Regions from separate parts of the Aliiglaciecola sp. genome, predicted to be linked through region 1. Evidence: predicted binding sites of a transcription regulator. Region 1 holds the regulator's gene; each other region holds the start of a gene.
The links. The regulator sigma-54, encoded in region 1, starts transcription at its own class of promoters, with help from an activator protein. The targets are predictions, from matches to a motif close to GTTGGCACGNNNNTNGNNT.
Positions count from the first base shown of each region.

Region 2: a site for sigma-54 is predicted at 1,497-1,515, ahead of ABJV04_RS18400 (PEP-CTERM sorting domain-containing protein). Genes of this name have one in related genera too.
Region 3: a site for sigma-54 is predicted at 2,410-2,428, ahead of ABJV04_RS09390 (DUF1328 domain-containing protein). Genes of this name have one in related genera too.
Region 4: a site for sigma-54 is predicted at 2,433-2,451, ahead of flgB (flagellar basal body rod protein FlgB). Genes of this name have one in related genera too.

Region 1 is NZ_JBDWYG010000037.1:53,834-57,929, forward strand. Features, by position in the region: gene lptB (LPS export ABC transporter ATP-binding protein) at 1-195, shown strand, start outside; gene ABJV04_RS08855 (RNA polymerase factor sigma-54) at 257-1,735, shown strand; gene hpf (ribosome hibernation promoting factor) at 1,763-2,050, shown strand; gene ABJV04_RS08865 (PTS sugar transporter subunit IIA) at 2,069-2,515, shown strand; gene rapZ (RNase adapter RapZ) at 2,512-3,357, shown strand; gene ABJV04_RS08875 (HPr family phosphocarrier protein) at 3,354-3,629, shown strand; gene mgtE (magnesium transporter) at 3,727-4,096, shown strand, end outside.
Region 2 is NZ_JBDWYG010000068.1:10,860-14,955, reverse strand. Features, by position in the region: gene ABJV04_RS18405 (OmpA family protein) at 1-404, opposite strand, end outside; gene ABJV04_RS18400 (PEP-CTERM sorting domain-containing protein) at 756-1,427, opposite strand; gene rplS (50S ribosomal protein L19) at 1,694-2,053, opposite strand; gene trmD (tRNA (guanosine(37)-N1)-methyltransferase TrmD) at 2,073-2,870, opposite strand; gene rimM (ribosome maturation factor RimM) at 2,871-3,395, opposite strand; gene rpsP (30S ribosomal protein S16) at 3,419-3,670, opposite strand; gene ABJV04_RS18375 (hypothetical protein) at 3,898-4,096, opposite strand, start outside.
Region 3 is NZ_JBDWYG010000038.1:52,388-56,483, reverse strand. Features, by position in the region: gene ABJV04_RS09405 (DUF2254 domain-containing protein) at 284-1,606, opposite strand; gene ABJV04_RS09400 (hypothetical protein) at 1,694-1,867, opposite strand; gene ABJV04_RS09395 (hypothetical protein) at 1,944-2,138, opposite strand; gene ABJV04_RS09390 (DUF1328 domain-containing protein) at 2,199-2,375, opposite strand; gene hemB (porphobilinogen synthase) at 2,755-3,753, opposite strand; gene ABJV04_RS09380 (diguanylate cyclase) at 3,793-4,096, opposite strand, start outside.
Region 4 is NZ_JBDWYG010000033.1:217,278-221,373, reverse strand. Features, by position in the region: gene flgE (flagellar hook protein FlgE) at 1-821, opposite strand, end outside; gene ABJV04_RS08165 (flagellar hook assembly protein FlgD) at 861-1,547, opposite strand; gene flgC (flagellar basal body rod protein FlgC) at 1,574-1,996, opposite strand; gene flgB (flagellar basal body rod protein FlgB) at 1,993-2,397, opposite strand; gene ABJV04_RS08150 (protein-glutamate O-methyltransferase CheR) at 2,503-3,339, opposite strand; gene ABJV04_RS08145 (chemotaxis protein CheV) at 3,368-4,096, opposite strand, start outside.

The DNA of each region.
Region 1 (4,096 bases):
AAAATAATTCAACACCTGCGCGATAGAGGTATTGGAGTATTAATAACTGACCATAATGTACGTGAAACCCTAGACGTGTGTGAAAAAGCGTATATTGTGAGTCATGGTGAATTGATAGCTTCTGGAACTGCAGAAGAAGTTTTAAATAATCAACAAGTCAGAGATGTATACCTTGGCGAGCAATTCAAGCTATAGTACAGGTATGTTGTTTTTAACCAAAGCTTTGTGGCTAAACAAGTAAGAATATAAAAACTAAATGAAACCCTCGTTACAATTAAAATTCAGCCAGCAACTAACAATGACGCCTCAATTGCAACAGGCTATCCGTCTATTGCAGTTGTCAACGCTGGATTTACAACAGGAAATACAAGAAGCTTTAGAATCCAACCCGCTTTTAGAAGTAGAGGATGGTTCGGACATCCCCACAGGAGATTCCGCATTAGCAGATAGTAATGATAAATTCACGGAAGAAACCGTATCCGCCAGTTCTGACTCAATGGATACAAACGAGGCATTAGAAAAAGCAGATATTCCGGACGAATTACCCATAGATAGCACTTGGGATGAATATATCAGTGCATCTTCAGCACCCGCATCAATTAGTGGTGGCAGCGGTGGTGATGATGATCAAATTTTCCAAGGTGAAACCAGCGAAAATATACAAGATCATTTGTTATGGCAAATGCGCTTAACCCCCTTTTCCGAAGTAGATACCGCTATTGCCATTGCCATCATCGACTCAATCGATGAATCTGGATATTTAACCATTAGTACTGAAGAAGTGCTCGCGAGTCTCGATCACGAAGAGGTTGAACTGGATGAAGTTGAGTGTGTTCTAAAACGCATTCAAATGTTCGATCCTATCGGTTCTGGCTCTCGAAATCCTCAAGAGTGTTTGATGGTACAAATGAATCAATTTGCCCCAGATACACCTTGGTTAAATGAAGCTAAATTATTAATTAGTGAATATGCAGACCTTTTAGGTAGCAAAGATTACCGCACGTTAATGCGCAAAACTCGTTTAAAAGAAGACGAATTACGCGAAGCAATGCGTTTGTTGCAAACATTAAACCCTCGCCCAGGCAGCGCCCTAATAATTGGTGAATCCGAATACGTGATTCCTGATGTTTCTGTAATGAAAAAGAATGGCCGCTGGCAAGTAGAGTTAAATCCCGACAGTTTGCCTAAGCTAAATGTTAATCAGCAATATGCAGCTATGAGCCGCAATGCTAAAAATACCAGCGACAGTCAGTTCATTCGTTCACATATGCAAGAAGCCAAGTGGTTTATTAAAAGCCTTGAAAGCCGAAACGATACATTGCTCAAAGTAGCCAATTGTATTGTTCAGCAACAAGTCGGATTTTTCGAGCATGGTCCGGAAATGATGAAACCAATGGTGTTAAATGATGTCGCAGAAATGGTGGATATGCATGAATCAACTATTTCCCGTGTTACTACACAAAAATATATGCATACACCAAGAGGAATTTACGAACTGAAGTACTTTTTCTCCAGCCATGTTGCCACAGACTCTGGCGGAGAGTGTTCTTCAACGGCAATTCGCGCACTAATTAAAAAACTTGTCGCTGCAGAGCTTCCAACTAAGCCACTTAGCGATAGTAAGATTGCTGATCTATTGGCTGACCAAGGTATACAGGTTGCCCGTAGAACAATAGCAAAATACCGGGAGTCTTTATCGATCCCACCGTCTAACCAACGCAAGAGCCTGCTGTAGGCTCGTTAACAGAAGGAATACGCTAATATGCAAATTAACCTTACTGGCCATCATGTAGAAATTACAGATTCATTGCGAGATTATGTAGACACTAAATTTACAAAGTTAGAAAGGCATTTTGATCACATCAACAATGTCCATGTCATTCTCAATGTCGAAAAGCTTAATCAAAAAGCTGAAGCGACAGTTCATCTTAGCGGAGGCGAAGTTTTTGCAACCTCAGAACATAACGATATGTACGCAGCCATTGACGGATTAATAGATAAGCTTGATCGACAGGTGATCAAGCACAAGGAAAAGATTAAACGTCATTAACATATATTAGATTATTTAATGGAAATTAAAGACATCCTTTCCTCTGACTGCACAAGTTGTGCAGTTCAGGGGACAAGCAAAAAACGAATTCTTGAAACTATCAGCCTAATAGCGGCAGAAAAGATTGACGGTATTGATCAAACTACCATTTTGAATAGTTTAGTCAGTCGCGAAAAAATGGGTAGTACAGGAATCGGCAATGGTATTGCGCTGCCCCACGGTAGATTAGCTGGGTTAAAAGACGTAGTCGCAATATTAATTACCAGTGATCCGTCCATCAATTTTGACGCAGTCGATAATTGTCCAGTAGATATATTTTTCGCTATTTTAGTACCAGAAGATAAAGCCGCTGGACACCTGCAAACCTTAGCCACTATAGCCACAAAGTTAAGTGACAAAGAGGTTCTTAAACGCATTCGCTGTGCTGAAGACAACGGACAGTTATACGAGGCGATTGTTGCATGAAGCTGATTATTATAAGTGGTCGTTCCGGTTCAGGAAAATCAATTGCACTGCGCTCATTAGAAGATTTAGGCTATTATTGTGTTGATAATATCCCCGTTAACCTTCTGCCTACCCTTACTCATACAGTTATGGATGAGTATGACCAAGTTGCGGTAAGTATTGATGTAAGAAATCTTCCCAAAGTGTCTGGTGAATTGGTGGAAATCCTCGATTACCTGCCTGCCAACTGGGATATGACCATTGTTTATTTAGATGCCAGTGATGACATGCTAATTAAGCGCTTCAGCGAAACTCGTCGATTACACCCGTTATCACGTCAAAACAAATCGCTTTCCGATGCCATTCAGGCTGAAGGTCAACTTTTAGCTCCGATAGCAGAACGTGCTGATTTATATTTAGATACTGACAAGCTTTCGGTTCATCAATTAGCAGAGTTAGTTCGTGAGCGCATCCTAGGAAAGAAAAGCTCAAGACTGGTTTTAGTATTTGAATCTTTTGGATTTAAATATGGCATACCTAAAGATGCTGACTATGTTTTTGATGCGCGATTTTTGCCTAACCCTCACTGGGAGCCGGACTTAAAACACCTAAGTGGATTAGATTCACCAGTTGAAATATTTTTAGGTTCACAACCCATAGTGACTAAATTTATTTGGCAAATTCAAAACCTTATATCAACTTGGCTTCCCCATCTAGAAAGAAATAACCGAAGTTACGTAACAGTTGCAATTGGCTGTACCGGTGGACAACATCGCTCAGTTTATGTTGCTGAGTCATTAGCAAAAACATTCTCAGCCTCTCACCCAGATGTGCAAATTAGACACCGAGAATTAAACCGATGAATCGCTTTGAAAAGCAAATAGTTATAGTTAATAAACTTGGCTTACATGCACGAGCAGCGACAGAATTAGTTAAAGTTGCCAATCAATTTGATGCCATAGTTACTTTAGTCCAAGGGGAAAAAACGGCGTCAGCTAATAGTGTATTGGGTCTAATGATGTTAGAAAGCTCCCAAGGCAAAGAAGTCAACGTAATAAGCGAAGGAATCGACGCTGAGCAAGCACTTGCAGCTATCGAAAAGCTTATTGTAGAAAAGTTTCACGAAAACGAATAGCTCACTTTCACTAAAGTTGAGTAAATAATTGCTGACCTGCCGCCCTTAACCCTCTAAACTATTCATATTAGTAGTTTTTTCATCGAGCTGTATTTTCATGGCTGAAGCATTAGAGGTAAAACACGCGCAACGTCAACTGAAGGCTATCAATCGAGCCTTGGCCAGTGGCCGCTTTATGCATGTCCGCAAAACCATTCACGATATGCCTGCATGTGATATCGCCCTACTTCTCGAATCATCTCCAAGTAAATCAAGAACCGAACTTTGGGAAATGTTAGACGCTGATTTCTATGGCGACGTGCTTGAAGAATTATCGGAAGATGTACGTAACGGCATCATTGGCCAAATGCTTCCCGACAAGGTGGTAGATGCCTTAGAAGACATGGAGATTGATAACTTAGCGGAAACCTTAAGTAGTTTGCCGCAATCAGTCTCAAAAGACGTACTCAAATCCATGGATGAGCAGG
Region 2 (4,096 bases), on a different contig from region 1:
CTCAAACGGGTTTTTTCGTAACGGTTGATGACTTTAGCAACGTCATTCAATACCGGGTAAAAATCAGTCACTATAGAGGCCTTGCCAGTTTGAAAGGTTATATTCCCTGGGATCGCTAAACGGATACTGTCACCTTCTCGATACACTTCAACTCCGCTTTGTGCCAACTCATCACGGAACTCTTCTTCCTGATTATCCATGTAATTACCAATTGCACCACCAGCCAATGCGCCAAGGGCAGCTCCCCATACGTAACGACTTTTGTCATTATCGCCAGTGCCTTTCCCGGCTAGCGCGCCTAACACAGCACCTATTCCTGCGCCCTTCTGAGCATTATTTGCGTTGGACGCACACCCAGTGATAATCAAACTTGAAAAGGTTATTGCTAAAAGTGTCTTTTTCATTCTTTTCTCCAGTGGTGAAAATACTAAATAATTTTTCAACTTAAATGCCAATTTTTTACATTGAGATTGTCGAGATTAATGTTCTGTTTAAATAGGGTTCTTTAAGTAAAGTGAATAAGCAGAATCTATACCAAGGTCATTATAAATTGATTTATTTTATAAATATTGATGTATATCAGATAATTAAAATTTTAACCGGAAAAAGCTGAAGCTTGCCTGAACAGATTTGAAATTATGACTGAGTACTTGTTACAGTTTGATTTGAAATTATAGGAGAAGCGTTATAATGAAAAAGCCCAATAAATAGTTTTATCGGGCTTGAGTTATTTGACTTAGGTTATTAGTAGATAACTACTTACGATTACGACGCAATAATCCTAAACTCAATAGACCTGTACCAAATAAAAATAAAGTAGCAGGAGCTGGGACTGCAGTTGGATCTCCAGGGTTAGTGGCTGAACGGCCAAAATACAGATCATCAAACCCTAAAATATCATTGGTTGCATTAAAGGTAACACTTGAAATTAGTTGACCAAAATCTACAAAGCCCAGAAACGCACCACCACCTTCAATTGCTGAAGGCATATCAATAATTTGTTGGACTAAAGAGCCATCAACATATTCTATTGTCTGTTGAGGTACTAAGTCGGTTTGTAGACCATTTACATAAAATCCAAATGCATCTACCGGATCGGTAAAAGTGAAGGATACTGAGCCAGCGTTAACATTGCGCCAGAACGAACCACCAACTGTGGTATTAAAACCGCATACAGCACCACAACTAGAGCTCACTGTTGAACCGCCGGTTATGGTTAAATTTGCAGGAATAGCAGATTCAAAGTCAAAGACATCTATAGCGCCGGTAACATCAAAAAAATCAGACGCCGCCGCTTGTGCATTAATCATTTCTCCAAAAGAAGAAACCGCATCATCTGCACCTATATATGTTATAGGAGCAGAAAAAGCCCCAAAACTCGTAGTTAAAGCACCAACTAGTGCTAAACTTCTTATCTTTTTCAACATGGAATGTTCCTTAAAAAGCATATTTTAAAAAGTAGCACTAGATACTTCACAGCTACGCCAGAAAATTTAAAGCATTTAACAAGCCAAATTTAAAACATTTATTTTACAATAGGTTACATCACGAGTTGTATAAAAAACATACTAACTGTTAAGTATTCTGACACCTGGCGAGTGAATTTTTTCCCTGCGCACAACTTTATTACTGCCATAAAAAAACCCGCTTTCGCGGGTTTTCACAAGTTAACAATAACGCATTAATTAAAATCTTAGTTAAGCTTTTCTCTGATACGTGCAGATTTACCTGAACGCTCACGAAGATAATAAAGCTTAGCTCGACGTACCGCACCACGACGTTTAACTTCAATAGAAGAAACTGCAGGGCTGTGTGTTTGAAAAACACGTTCAACGCCTTCGCCGTTAGAGATCTTACGTACAGTGAATGCAGAGTGTAGGCCACGGTTACGCTTAGCGATTACAACGCCTTCGTAAGCCTGAAGACGCTCTTTGTCGCCTTCTTTAACTCGTACTTTAACAACAACTGTGTCACCCGGCCCGAAGGACGGAAGATCAGTTTTTAACTGTTCTTGTTCAATTTTCTTGATGATATCTTGATTGATTTTGCTCATCATATCCTCTCATCCTAGATTAACTGTCATCTTGCTGCGAAAACGATTTTTGGAATGCTTCCAATAAACGTTTTTGCTCCTCAGTCAGAGCTAGGTCATTTAACAATTCAGGGCGTCGTAGCCAGGTTCTACCTAGCGACTGTTGTAACCGCCACTGCCTGATTTTTTGGTGATTTCCACTTAACAACACTTCAGGAACGTTACGACCATCTAAACTCTCTGGTCGAGTGTAATGAGGACAATCTAATAAACCATCAGTGAACGAATCTTGTTCTGCTGATTGTTCATGCCCTAACACACCCGGCACAAAGCGCGAAATCGCGTCCATTAGCACCATCGCAGGAAGCTCTCCACCGCTTAACACATAATCACCAATCGACCATTCTTCGTCGACTTGTGACTGTATGACTCGCTCGTCGATACCTTCATAACGACCGGCGACAAATATCAGGCTGTCATTTTCAGACAATGCCTTCACACCGGCTTGGTCTAACTTCTTTCCCTGAGGTGAAAGGTAAATCACCTTAGTTGGTTTACCCGCTGCTTTCTTGGCAGCGTGTATTGCGTCTGTTAATGGCTGAACCATCATCAGCATTCCTGGGCCACCACCATAAGGGCGGTCATCAACAGTACGATGCTTGTCTTGAGTAAAATCCCTTGGATTAAAAAAATCTACTCGCAACAATCGGTTTTTCACCGCTCGTCCTGTTACTCCTTGCTGTGTAAAGCTGTTAAACATTTCTGGAAACAGACTCACCACACCAAACCAACGAAGTTCGCAAGAGTTATCCCCTTGCTCTGTCATTAGTGGGTTCATTTAAAACCCGGGATCCCAATCAACCTTGATTGTTTTCGCCTGCATATCAACCACTTTAATAACCTGCTCCCGCAGGAATGGCAACATGCGTTCTTTTTGACCAAAAGCATCATTCGAATTGGCTTTTACTAACATGACATCGTTAGCACCGGTTTCGAACAGTTCTTTCACTACACCCAAATCATAACCATTTTCGGTTATCACTTGCATGCCGACTAGGTCCCGCCAGTAATAGTCATCATCGGCCAGTTCAGGTAGCTGTTCAGCTTTAATGAAAATCTCTAGGTTTTTGATACTTTCAGCATCATCCCGAGATTCCACCCCAACCAGTTTCGCGACAACGCCTTTATTGTGCGTTCGCCAGAGGTCAACGATATATTCTTTTTTACCATCGCCCAAAAGCCATGGTGAATACTCAAATACACCTTGTGTTTCATCAGTATAGGTAGTGATTTTAACCCAACCTTTCACACCATAAGGTGCCCCGATTTTGCCAATCACTATTGTGTCAGACGCTAGACTCATCTATACCTCAATTTTTGTAGTACTTAAGCAGCTACGACTTTTGCATCTTTAACTAAGCGTGCAACACGCTCAGATAAAGTTGCGCCGTGTCCTACCCAGTGCTCAACACGCTCAAGATCTAAACGCAAACGTTCTGCTCGACCTTGTGCAGTTGGGTTGAAAAAGCCAATGTTCTCAATGAACTTGCCGTTACGTGCACGACGACTGTCTGCAACCACTACTTGATAAAATGGACGCTTTTTAGCGCCACCACGCTGTAAACGAATAGTAACCATATAAATGCCTCAAACTCGTAATAGCGTTACTGTTAACTTGTTTGCCCTGCTATTCAATATCATAGACACCGAAAAACAAGGCCGCCGAATTATACTGATATAGCTTAGGAATGCAACATGGAAAGGAATGAAAATGCTATTTATTAAGCAATTAGTTGAGAGGTTGGGGTAAAACAGCTGAAAAACACGAAATAACCCTAATAAACACTACCTATTCCGAGTTTAACTTAATTAACTTCGGGCAGTTCATCCAACCCTAGTTCTTGCCAACGCTGTTTAAATTCTGCCCTTTCTACATCAAGTAAATCATTATAATTATCAATTATTACTTTATAGGCTGGTGTTTCGGTAATAGCGTAACGAGAAGGTAATAATTTTAACTCTTTCAACATAACATAATCTTTAATTTTTAGTGATTTCAATAAA
Region 3 (4,096 bases), on a different contig from region 1:
TTAAATATTAACCTCGAAAAATGTCATGTAGTTTTGAAATACTCAAATGTAATTTCTACAGCATTAAAAGAAGTAAATTTGAAGGTGTTAATGGCATTGGAAACAGCGACGTTTAGTCTAAGTAGTATGGTTTATCATAAGGTTGAATAACCTTTAAGCCGTGAGTTCGGCAAAGGTTGAGGCATCTAACTATTGCCAGTAAATTTAAAGTGAATATTACTGACGATGAATGGACTGGCGGTCTGAATGACTTAATAAATCAAAACTCCACCAATCAGTTTGGTTAGGACTGCAATGATGTAGTTTTAAGTAAGTTTTTAACTTTGAGCACACTTTTAGTGAAATCTTCTGAGTCTTGCTCGGTATATTGAACATGTTCTTTTCCTTGCTCAATTGCCACTAATTGGCGCAGGATAATCGAATGAATATCAGGTTTATCAGTTATCGAGGCAATGCGGTATAAACTCTCGACTAATCGGATACTTACCGCCACAGAACTTACAGAATACTGGCGAATCTGATCAAACGCAGAATTAGCTACCCCCTCAAAATCATAGGGATTTCGGCGTAACCTCAAAATACCATCTTGATCGTAGTATTCCCCTGAATGTAATTCTTGTTTTGATATATTGCAAAGCACTACACATAACTTATCAACGCAAGTAATCGCCGTATAGGGATCATTAACCCCAGGAGACAGAGCACGCACGGCAATTTCTACCATTTGATGTATTGCATACTCGGGATCTTGAATCGGTGTTCGATTACTGCCGATGACACAACTTTGATTTACAAGGCTAGATAATCCATCTTGGATAGGTTTTAAACTTTTCAAAGTCGCTAGTTCAGCTCCTTCATTGATCAAATGACCAGGTCGCCATTTAAACTCAATAAAAAGATCATGTTTGCTGGCAATTTCCAGCAATTTATCATTACTCAACAGCTGTAAATAACCACTTTGCTCAGCGAGTATTGTCAAAGTATAAGAAAACGTTTTTCCCACCTCTTTACCTAATTTAGGTGTAGTCTCAGCACAGAATAGAGGCTCAAGGGAATGGTTAATTTCGTCGCAAAGCTCGTTAATGACGTTATCAGCTTGAATTGAGCGTGAAACATGATGAATAAAATAGATAAGGACAAAAACACTAAATAATGTCGCTAACAGACACCAAATAATAGCCAAACCCATTTTGATGCCCTGATTTGAATCTAAGCTCATGGAATAAATTAGCACCAGACAGTATGAAAATATTGATATAAAGGTTCCCAAGACCACTTGAGTCCCTCTGTCGTCCATAAAATTACGAATTAAGCGCGGACCGAATTGAGATGAAGCTAAGGTTAAGGTAACAATTGTTATAGAAAAGGCGATACTGGTAACCGTTATCATTGAAGCGGCGATGGTGTTGAGTAAGGAAAGCAAGGTGCTTTGCTCGGTTTCGTATAAAAAGGGAAGCCAATCTAACTTTCCCCAGGCTTGAGCATGATCAATCCAGACCATTAACCAAGCTGAAAAAATGGAAGTAATAACCATTAATAGTGGAACGAACCAGAAACTAGTTTTTATTGAATCAAAAAGCTTGTCTAGACTGGCTAGGTTTTTCATTAATAGTTCCTTTTATCAAACCAATTCCACTGTATTGTGAAAGCGTCAGCCTTGCCTTTAAGCTGCAAGGAAGGCTTATACGTCAGTTTATTTTTTCGATTTTTTCTTGGCAAAAAGCAGCATACTAATGACTAGTATAATCATAAATAAGCCAAAAGAAGCTAAGAACGTATAAATTGGGCTTCCACCAGCAAGTCCCGTTGATGTTACAAAAAAACCAACACTAACTACTAAAGCGATAATTATTAATTTAAAGTCCATAAGTCACCTCGTTTAAAGTACAAAAGGGCTCTAAGAGCCCTTTTAGTTTGCTTGGATGTTATTAATCTTGAGTAGATTAACAGTCTTGATCTTCAGCTTTTACGCCTTCTTTCACATCTTCACAAGCATCCTCAAGGGCGTTACCTGCATCGGTAACCATTTCATCAACACTTTCGCCAGCGTCCTCTGCAGGACCTTGCTCACATGCAGCTAGTGCAAATACTGAACCAGCAACTAATAGTATTTGAAGGGTATGTTTAAAATTTTTCATGTGTTTCTCCGTTACTTTAATATTGTTTTAAATCTAAATAAGTGGTGTTAGCAAAGTTCGCTAGACTTTCGGACCTTTGCCACGTAGTGCATTCGCTATTAGTGAAATCACAAGTAAAACTACGAATACAAAAAAGATAATTTTCGCGATTCCGGCTGCGGTACCAGCTATTCCACCAAAACCAAATACAGCTGCGATAATTGCTATAACTAAAAATGTTAGTGCCCAGCTCAACATAATATTCTCCTTTTGTTTGTGTTCGATATTTGTAATGCGTTTTACATGCCAACTAAAAATAAAAACATAAGATACTGATATATATAGACATAATACAATTCCGGATGATTTGAGTTAAATCGCCTTCGGGGTTTATTTGCAAAAAGTACACTAGCGATAGAAACTTTTTCACATTTGTTATGTGATGAATCTGTACTTAGTTGGGTTTGACTAAAATTAGTAAAGAGGAATGTCTGATAAAGCTAAAGTTTAGAAAAGAGGTGAGTAGATATAAGCCAAGCACAATTAACGTTAACTATGCTTGGCCACGCATTTTTGTTATTCGATGTCTGTAATGTTCACTATAGGATAGTAAGCTAGGTGGGACATTAACAAAAAGTTATCTCGCCAGTATTTGTGCTGCTTGTTTGGCAAAATAAGTTAATATACCGTTTGCTCCTGCCCGTTTAAATGCCAGTAAGGATTCCATGATAACCGCTTCTTCATTTAGCCAACCGTTATCAAATGCCGCTTTATGCATGGCATACTCACCACTGACTTGATAGGCAAAAGTAGGGACTTGAAAGGTATCTTTACAGCGTCGTACGATATCTAAGTAAGGCATACCAGGTTTAACCATAACCATATCCGCACCTTCTTTTAGATCAAGGCCAATTTCATGTAAAGCTTCGTCAGAGTTGGCGGGATCCATTTGGTAACTATGCTTATTTCCGCCCTTTATGTTACCGGCAGAACCGACAGCATCACGAAACGGGCCATAGTAATTAGAAGCGTATTTTGCTGAATAAGCCATGATGCAGGTATTGATGTAGCCATGCTCTTCTAACGCTTGACGAATGATACCAATACGTCCATCCATCATATCAGAAGGAGCAACTATATCTGCGCCTGCTTCAGCGTGGGATAACGCTTGTTTAACCAATACTTCACAGGTTTCATCATTTAATACATACCCAGTTTCATCGAGTAAGCCGTCTTGCCCATGGGAAGTAAATGGGTCAAGTGCCACATCCGTCAACACTGCAATATCTGGCGCATTCTGCTTAATTGCTCTAACCGCTCGCTGCGCTAAGCCTTGTGGATTAAATGCTTCACTCGCACATTCCGTCTTTATTTCCAGGGGCGTTACCGGAAAAATAGCAATGGCTGGTATGCCAAGCTCGACTAGCTCTTTGGCTTCCTCTACCAATAAGTCTATTGATAAACGCTCAACACCAGGCATAGATGGAACAGGCACTCGTTGTTGTGTTCCCTCGACAACAAACATAGGGTAAATGAGATCCTTCACTGATAAGGTATTCTCTGCCATCATCTCACGGGTAAATTCGTGTCTGCGCATTCTTCTCATACGATTAGCAGGAAACTTTTGTTCGAACATAAAAACCTCTACCTCTTTAATTTTTCAACTTTGCAAATTTCAAACGATATCACGGGGATGTAGATGTATACTTCTGACCCTATTTCGGCCATCACGTTTGGCTTGATACAAGGCTTTATCCGCACTTTCTAGTAGACTTTTTTCATCATCTACTCCGCTTACAACAGTAGAAGCAACACCAACACTAATAGTCACTTTAAGTTGTAGACCATCAACTTCAGTGACCGTATTTTCAATGATTTCTCTGAGCTTCTCACCTAAAGATCTAGCGCCATCGAAATCTGTATTGGGCAAAATAAGAGCAAACTCTTCGCCACCGTAACGACAAGCATCATCGGTGGTA
Region 4 (4,096 bases), on a different contig from region 1:
CCAATAAAATCACCGCCGCTACTAAACTGCATTCTAAATCCAGAGACCGCATCAGCTCCTAAGGATACTGAACCTGCAATGTTATTCGGATCTGTACCAGCTACATTTTCAGTATCACCTGCGGTATCAATAGCAGTGTCATCAACATAGTTAACAACTACCCATTCATTGGTTGCTGCAGAATCTTTCATAAAATAATAGGTCATGACATGGCTATCACCAAGCGAGTCATAAACAGTAATAGACGTAGCTGCGTTATACGTAAGTGGATCGTCCGGATCAAAAAGTGTTATATCTTTAGCATCATCACCTGCTGGTAAATTAAAGCGAGGGGCAACTTCGGTGGTTTGTTGTGGTGAGCCTGAAGAGTCTGGAATTCTCACCGGAACAGTTGTGCTCAACGCCACAGATGAAGACGTACCATCAGCGTTGACTGGAAAGCCCATTAAGTTATCACCGTTAGAATTAACCACAAAGTTATCTTGATCAAGCTTGAACTGCCCTGCTCGAGTAAATGAGAAATCACGAGAAGTTATTTCAGGAGTAGTGGCAAAAAAACCATTTCCAGTAATCGCCAGGTCCAGTGCAGTATTGGTAAACTGAAGACTACCTTGAGAAAATTGCTGAGCAACATCTTGGGTTAGAACACCGTCGCCAACTTTTGTATTTCCGGCTGCCAATAGCGACGAAGCATAGACGTCACCGAATTCAGCTCGCGATTCTTTAAAACCAACAGTATTTACGTTTGCAATGTTATTTGCAGTGACATCTAGATCTTTTTGAGCAGCTGAAACACCGCTTAATGCTATGTTAAAAGACATCGTTTATTCTCTCCTAAACTAAAGGGCTAACATTTTTAATTAACCACCGATTTGAATGACATCACTCAAATTGACACTTGTTTCGCCATCCAAATTTAAAATGACACCTTGATTGTTACTCGCAAAGCTGACGCTATCCACATGTCTGTTGACTGCAGTGGGTAAAGTTATTGATTCCCCGTTTTGCGAACCTTGTGCATAAACAGCGTAATTGCCAGCTGGCAAATCATTGCCGTTTGCATCTTTACCATCCCATGTAAACTCAATATTTCCAGCTGACTGGGTACCCGCATCTATAGTTTTAATTAACTCACCGGATGCAGACTCAATGGTAATTTGTAAATCTTGAGTAGTTTGATCGGTTATCACCACGCCGGTCACCCCGGTACTGGTATCACTCAAATGTCCAACATTACCTTGCAATAAAACATCTTGACCTATAAGGCTTGATGCTTGCAGCGCTTGATTTGAAGACATGCTAGTAGCAAACTCAGTAAATTTTGTATTCAATGAATCTATGCCTTCAGAGATACTGAAGCTAGTCATTTGCGATACCATCTGATCATTGTCCACAGGTTTAGTGGGATCTTGATTCGCCAACTGCTCGGTAAGTAGAGAGAAAAAGTCTTCCTGACTTAACCTTTCATTACTGCCATCATCAATTGGCACGGTTTCTTCTTGTACATACAGGTTAGCGTCTAATCCTGTTGTTTTTGATATTTCCACGTTACTTTCCTCACTAAATCAGTGATTTATTGACCCTGACCAAGTTGCAACACACGTCTAAATATACGTTTGGTAGTGTCTGCCAACTGAACATTAGTTTCATACGATTTTGATGCTGACATCATGTCTGCCATTTCCTCAACCACATTCACATTTGGCTTGTAAATATAGCCATTGCTGTCTGCCATTGGGTGGCCTGGGCTGTATTCGATCTGTAGTGGCTTTTGACTTTCTACTATGCCAAGTACTTGCACACCTGAGCCTTGTGACTGTGCTTCTGTCGCTCGTTGCATCTCAGCTGCGAAAACTGGATGGCGAGCCTTGTAAGTTGCGTCATAACTACTGCTAACGCTATTTGCGTTGGCAATATTACTGGCAGTTGTATTTAACCGAACACTTTCGGCACTCATGCCAGTGCTAGCAATGTCCATAACCCTAAATAAACTCATCCGCTTTGCCCTCCAGCTAATGCTTTCTTCATACCTTTAATCTTGCCATTCAAAAATTGTATGCTTGCTTGATAACGCATACCGTTTTCCAAAAAAGCATTACGTTCAGCTTGTACTTCTACGGTATTACCGTCGCCGGTATCAGGCTGCAATGGAACTCGAAACTCAATACTTGCTTGAGACTGCATTGCCCCTTCGAAATGCTTTTCGTGAGTACGGGTCATATTTTGCTGCCGATCTTGATTGGCCGATTGCATGGCCTTTTGAAAATCAACGCCACGCGCTTTGTAACCAGGAGTATTAGCGTTTGCTAAGTTACCTGAAATTACTTCCATGGTATCGGTTCTAACCTGCATTGCTCGGCTATGAAACCCGGTTAATTTATCAAGACTAATTGCCATACTGTTCTCAACTTAAAACTCGCTTGAGAAAAATTTAGCAAGGGCTATGCCAAGACAATTATCTAGATTCGTAAGTGACGGGGAAGAAAAGTGTAAGGTGTTGTATTAAATGCTTTTTTTAATATAGAAGATACCTGGATTATTACGTTCCAAGCTAAACAGTTGGTTTAAACCTGCGATGGATTCTGATGCTCCGAGAAATAAAACTCCATCGTTTTGCAGGCAAGCGGCAATTTGTTGCAGTATTTTCCGCTTGTTGTCTAAGGAAAAATAAATAAGCACATTTCGACAGAAAACCACGTCAAAACGTCCCAAGGCAGAATAACTGTTTAACAGATTCTGAGGACGGAAATTCACCATAGAAACAATCTCTTTGCCCAATTGCATATGGTTATTGTCTACGGCCCTAAAAAACCTGTTTTTACGCTCTTCGGCTAACCCCCTGCTAATTGAAATACTATCAAACTTACCTGTTTTAGCTCTTTCGAGCATTTGGGTTGATATATCTGTAGCGACTATCTCCACTCCATATGGAAACGCCCTAGGGTGTTTCCTTTTGTATTCATGAATGCACATCGCTATGGAATAGGGCTCTTGTCCAGAAGAACAGGCAGCGCTCCAAATTCTTACTTTGCGGTTCGCATTAGCAAACTGGCTTAGTAATGTTTGACTTAGAATTTCAAAGGGGTACTTGTCACGAAACCATAAGGTTTCATTAGTGGTCATTGCGTCAACCACCTTTTCACGCATTTTGCTGGAATTGCTTTTATAAATGATATTAAGGAGTTCAGAAATGCTCGTTAGGTTTTCCTGACGAACTAATGAACCAAGGCGACTATAAACCAGATAGCCTTTTTGCTCATTTAATACAATACCGCACTGACGCTCTAAAAAATGAGCAAACTCTGAAAGTTCATGAGGCGTTAATTGATCTAATTTCAAATATTAACTTCCGTCGTATAGTAACGCTTTATTTGTTAAACCACTTTTGCACAGCAGAAGCTAATTCATCGGGGTGGAATTTAGCGATAAAATCATCTGCCCCCACCTTTTGCACCATTGCTTGATTAAAAACACCGCTTAAGGATGTATGCAAAACGACTTTAAGCTTACTCAGCTCTGGAGTGTGTTTGATCTCCGCTGTTAGGGTATAGCCATCCATTTCTGGCATCTCTATATCAGACACCAACACCCCTACTTTATCGGTAACATCGCCGGTTTCTGCTGCAATTTCTTTCAAACGATTAAGGGCTTCAAGTCCGTTTTTAGCCACTTCAATATTCAATCCCAACGCCGTAAGCGCTTTTTTAACTTGACTCCTCGCTACCGCGGAATCATCTGCGATAAAAATGATTTTATCATTTGCAGGAGAATCCGACATATTTAAATCGGCAGCTAAATCTTCACTCACTTCAGTTTTTAGAGGTGATATTTCATTAAGAATTTTTTCGACGTCAAGAATTTCAATGAGCTCATCATCAACTTCGGTTACAGCCGTCAAATAGCTGGCTTTTCCGGTACCTTGGGGAGGAGGCATAATAGCGTCCCAATTGGTATTAATAATACGCTCAACGGAGCCCACTAAAAACCCCTGCACAGAACGATTGTATTCGGCAATAATAATAAAGGCACTACTGATATTTTCTATTTTTTTACCACCGGTTGCCATGCTTAGATCAATCACTGATATTGTTTGACC